Regions from separate parts of the Pseudoalteromonas sp. AOP7-A1-14 genome, predicted to be linked through region 2. Evidence: predicted binding sites of a transcription regulator. Region 2 holds the regulator's gene; the other holds the start of a gene.

Region 1 (2,421 bases), on a different contig from region 2:
GCAAACTTTTCATCCCAACTTGCTTCAAGTTGCTGACCTTTTTCTTTTGCGTCCCACTGATTATAAATATCAGCCGGAATATCAAATGCTTCCCCCGTCCAACCAAGAAATTCACGAGAAGCTATAATTTCATCTTCACCTAATGGCGCACCATGGCTGTCATGGCTACCTGATTTATTTGGTGAGCCATATCCAATCACTGTTTTACAGCAAATTAAGGTTGGTTTGTCGGTGATGCTACGCGCTTCTTCAATGGCTGCGCGAATAGCGTCTGAATCGTGTCCATCGACGCCACTGATTACATGCCAGCCATATGATTTAAAACGTGCTGGTGTGTCGTCGTTAAACCAACCTTCAACTTCACCATCAATAGAAATACCGTTGTCATCCCAAAATGCCACTAACTTGCCAAGCCCTAAAGTGCCAGCAAGTGAACACGCTTCGTGAGAAATACCTTCCATTAGACAGCCATCACCTAAAAAAGTATAAGTGTGGTGATCAACAATATCGTGGCCTTCACGGTTAAACTGTGCAGCAAGTGCTTTTTCAGCAATGGCCATACCGACGGCGTTTGTGATCCCTTGACCTAATGGCCCCGTAGTGGTCTCAATACCCGGCGCATAACCATATTCTGGATGACCCGGAGTTTTAGAATGCATTTGACGGAAGTTTTTGATTTCGTCAATTGGTAAATCATAACCACTTAAATGCAGTAGAGAATAGATAAGCATTGAACCGTGGCCGTTTGAAAGTATAAATCGATCTCTGTCTACCCACTCTGGATTGGTTGGATTGTGGTTTAGATAATCGCGCCATAATACTTCTGCGATATCAGCCATGCCCATAGGGGCCCCAGGGTGACCAGATTTGGCCTTTTGAACTGCGTCCATTGATAAGACGCGAATAGCGTTTGCAAGTTCTTTGCGAGACGGCATGAATTCTCCTACCTTTAACTGTGTTTGCGCTGGTTGTTGTATGTTACCCAAACAACTGGGATTGAACACCCATTCTTACTTATTGTGGGGGCTGTGTGCAATTAAAAACCCTATTTAATTGGCCATTATGAAAATTTTTTAAGAACAAAAAGTTATTAGTAAGGTTAATTAGCATTTAAATAGACGTCTAGGCGTAAAAATACTATGCAAATATATTTGTTTTAGATAAAATACGTCCCTTAATTTTTTAGCGCTCTTACCGACGTTTGTGAAGCGCAATATTTGTGAGCAGAAATACAATGGCAAAACATTTATTTACTTCTGAATCAGTTTCTGAAGGTCATCCGGATAAAATTGCAGATCAAATCTCTGACGCGGTACTTGATGCCATTTTAGAGCAAGATTCTCATGCCCGTGTTGCGTGCGAAACTTACGTAAAAACCGGTATGGTTATGGTCGGTGGTGAAGTCACCACGAGTGCTTGGGTTGATATTGAAGAAATCACCCGTAAAACGATACGTGAAATTGGTTACACTCATTCTGATATGGGTTTTGATGCTGATTCGTGTGCAATTTTAAATACTATTGGTAAGCAGTCTCCTGACATCAACCAAGGTGTTGACCGTACAAGCCCCGAAGAGCAAGGCGCTGGTGACCAAGGCTTAATGTTTGGTTACGCATGTAACGAAACTGAAGTGCTAATGCCTGCACCAGTGACTTATTCACACCGCTTAGTCCAGCGCCAAGCGCAAGTACGTAAAAGTGGAGAGCTCAACTGGTTACGCCCAGATGCAAAATCACAAGTTACTTTTGCATACGAAAATGGCAAACCAGTAAGTATTGATGCGGTAGTGCTTTCTACTCAACATAGTGAAGACATTTCACAAAATGATTTAGTAGAAGCAGTGATGGAAACTATCATCAAGCCAGTACTTCCAGCTGAGCTTATCACCAGCGAAACTAAGTTCTTTATTAACCCAACAGGTCGTTTTGTTATCGGCGGCCCTATGGGTGACTGTGGTTTAACGGGTCGTAAAATCATTGTTGATACCTACGGCGGCATGGCGCGTCACGGTGGCGGTGCTTTCTCTGGTAAAGATCCATCAAAAGTTGACCGCTCAGCGGCATATGCTGCACGTTACGTTGCTAAAAACGTAGTAGCTGCTGGCCTTGCTGATAAGTGTGAACTACAAGTGTCTTACGCAATCGGTGTTGCAGAGCCTACCTCAATCAGCGTTGAAACGTTTGGTACCAGCAAGTTAGAAGAAAGCCGTTTAATCGAGCTTATTCGTGAACACTTTGACCTGCGTCCATATGGCCTAATTCAAATGCTTGATCTTGAACGTCCAATTTACCTACCAACAGCCGCTTATGGTCACTTTGGTCGTGAAGAATTCCCTTGGGAGCGCACCGATAAAGCCGACGCACTTCGTGCAGCAGCTGGCCTTTAATTCCAGCCTTTATGCAAATACAAAAAAAGCGCCAT
Region 2 (2,421 bases):
TTGCAATTGTGGTAATCGCTTTTATATCGGTTAAGCGTAAAATTGGGTTACTGGGGGTTTCAATCCAAATTAGTTTTGGTTTTATTTCAAGAATTTTTTGGTGATTTTCAGCTTTGGTTAAATCCAAAACCTCAAGCTTCAACAAGCCTCGCTTAGCAAGTGAAGTAAATAATCGGTAGCTGCCACCGTAACAGTCATGCGGTATTACCAGTGTATCGTCGCTGTTAAGCAGTTGCGTAGCTAAATGGACCGCTGACATACCGGTTGCAGTAATAATGCCTTTAGCACCGCCTTCAAGCTCGGCTAGGGTTTCAGCTAAGATGTCACGATTTGGGTTACCGCTGCGACCATAATCATAAGCACGCTTAGTGTCAAAGTCAGCAAATGAGTAGGTGGTCGATAAATAAAGCGGCGGTACAACTGCGCCATGGTGTTTATCGGCATCAATGCCACTACGCACTGTAATGGTTGCTTTGTTTTTTTGACTCATATCGTCACCTATATAATTGGATGTTTAGACGTCTAAAAGGTTAGGTGATCAAATATAAGAAGTCAAAGCATTTATAGCGTTATTAGACGAATATACAGCAGTAAAAACTTTTAACCTCCTAGATGGCTAAACAACAAGTATTTGACTATCTTGTTTAACAAGATAGAATTTCGGCATCTTTGCGTAGCAAAGGCTATGCAAACAATTAATAACCTGAGGCAACGATACATCTTATGGCTAAATGGAATGGTGAATATATTCACCCATACGCAGAACACGGGAAAAAATCAGAGCAAGTTAAAAAGATCACCGTTTCGATCCCGCTAAATGTATTAAAAGTTTTAACTGACGAGCGTACTCGCCGCCAAATTAATAACTTACGACATGCAACTAATAGCGAACTACTGTGTGAGGCATTCTTGCATGCTTTTACCGGCCAACCTTTACCAAATGATGAAGACTTACGTAAAGATAACGCTGAAAAAGTGCCTGAAGAAGTGAAGAAAATAATGCAAGAAATGGGACTAGAAGTGCCCATCTTAAGCGAAGAGTAGCTCTATAATAAGCATAAAAAAACCTCAGCGACGTAAATTACTGAGGTTTTTTAATATTAACTTTACGCCATGTAGTTGTCTGGCATATCTATTTGCGCTACACCCGAATCTATCGCTGCTTGCGCAACCGCTTTAGCGATGCGTGGCAATAAACGCGGATCCATTGGCTTAGGGATAATATAAGTTGCACCAAACTCTAAACTATCAACGCCAGAAGCCTTTATCACCTCTGCAGGTACTGGTTCTTTAGCAATACTACGAATAGCATCCACGGCGGCAATTTTCATCTCGTCATTAATCACAGTTGCGCGTACATCTAATGCGCCTCTAAAGATAAACGGGAAACATAAAACATTGTTTACTTGGTTTGGATAATCAGAACGCCCTGTTGCCATAATTAAATCATTACGCGCATTGTGAGCCACCACCGGAGAAATTTCTGGATCTGGGTTCGAACAAGCAAATACCACGGGTCTGTCTGCCATTAGTTTTAAATCTTCAGCAGATAATAAGTTAGGACCCGACACACCAACAAACACATCAGCGTCTTCAATAACATCCTGTAAGGTGCGCTTATCCGTATTGTTAGCAAATAATTGCTTATACTCGTTCAGGTCATCGCGGCGTGTGTGAATAACACCTTTACGATCAAGCATATAAATATGTTCACGCAGGGCACCACATTTAATTAATAGCTCCATACAGGCAACTGCGGCAGCGCCTGCACCTAAACATACGATAATAGCATCTTCGATATCTTTACCTTGTACTTCAAGTGCGTTGATCATACCAGCAGCAGTGACAATCGCGGTGCCGTGTTGGTCATCATGAAACACTGGAATGCTACAACGCTCAATTAAGGCTTTTTCGATTTCAAAACACTCGGGAGCTTTAATATCTTCTAAATTGATACCTCCAAAGGTATCGGCGATATTAGCCACAGTATTGATAAAGTCTTCTGTTGTGCGGTGCTTTACTTCAATATCAATTGAATCCAAACCTGCAAAACGCTTGAATAATAGTGCTTTACCTTCCATAACAGGTTTTGAAGCAAGCGGACCTAAATTACCCAATCCTAAAATAGCAGTACCGTTTGTGATCACCGCAACCGTATTACCTTTGCCAGTATATTTATAAGCATTAGCAGGATCAGCGGCAATTTCGCGTACAGGCTCTGCAACACCGGGGCTATAAGCGAGCGCTAAATCATGGACTGTTTCAGCAGGCTTGGTAAGCTCGATACTGATTTTTCCTGGAACGGGATGGGCATGGTAATGTAGTGCTTTTTCACGAAAATCTGACATAACGCGATTTTATCCTGCAAAGTTAAAGTGAGAGAGAGTTGCTTTTGTTAGAACCATACCTATATTATAATTA

What was found. Region 2 encodes MetJ, which represses methionine synthesis genes. Its sites were predicted from a motif close to TAGACGTCTAGACGTCTA; they were not measured.
Region 1: a site for MetJ is predicted at 1,116-1,133, ahead of metK (methionine adenosyltransferase). Genes of this name have one in related genera too.

Annotation. Positions count from the first base shown of each region.
Region 1 is NZ_JBQSVO010000003.1:9,410-11,830, forward strand. Features, by position in the region: gene tkt (transketolase) at 1-935, opposite strand, end outside; gene metK (methionine adenosyltransferase) at 1,235-2,386, shown strand.
Region 2 is NZ_JBQSVO010000022.1:17,595-20,015, forward strand. Features, by position in the region: gene metB (cystathionine gamma-synthase) at 1-490, opposite strand, end outside; gene metJ (met regulon transcriptional regulator MetJ) at 724-1,044, shown strand; gene ACT3RM_RS05760 (malic enzyme-like NAD(P)-binding protein) at 1,107-2,348, opposite strand.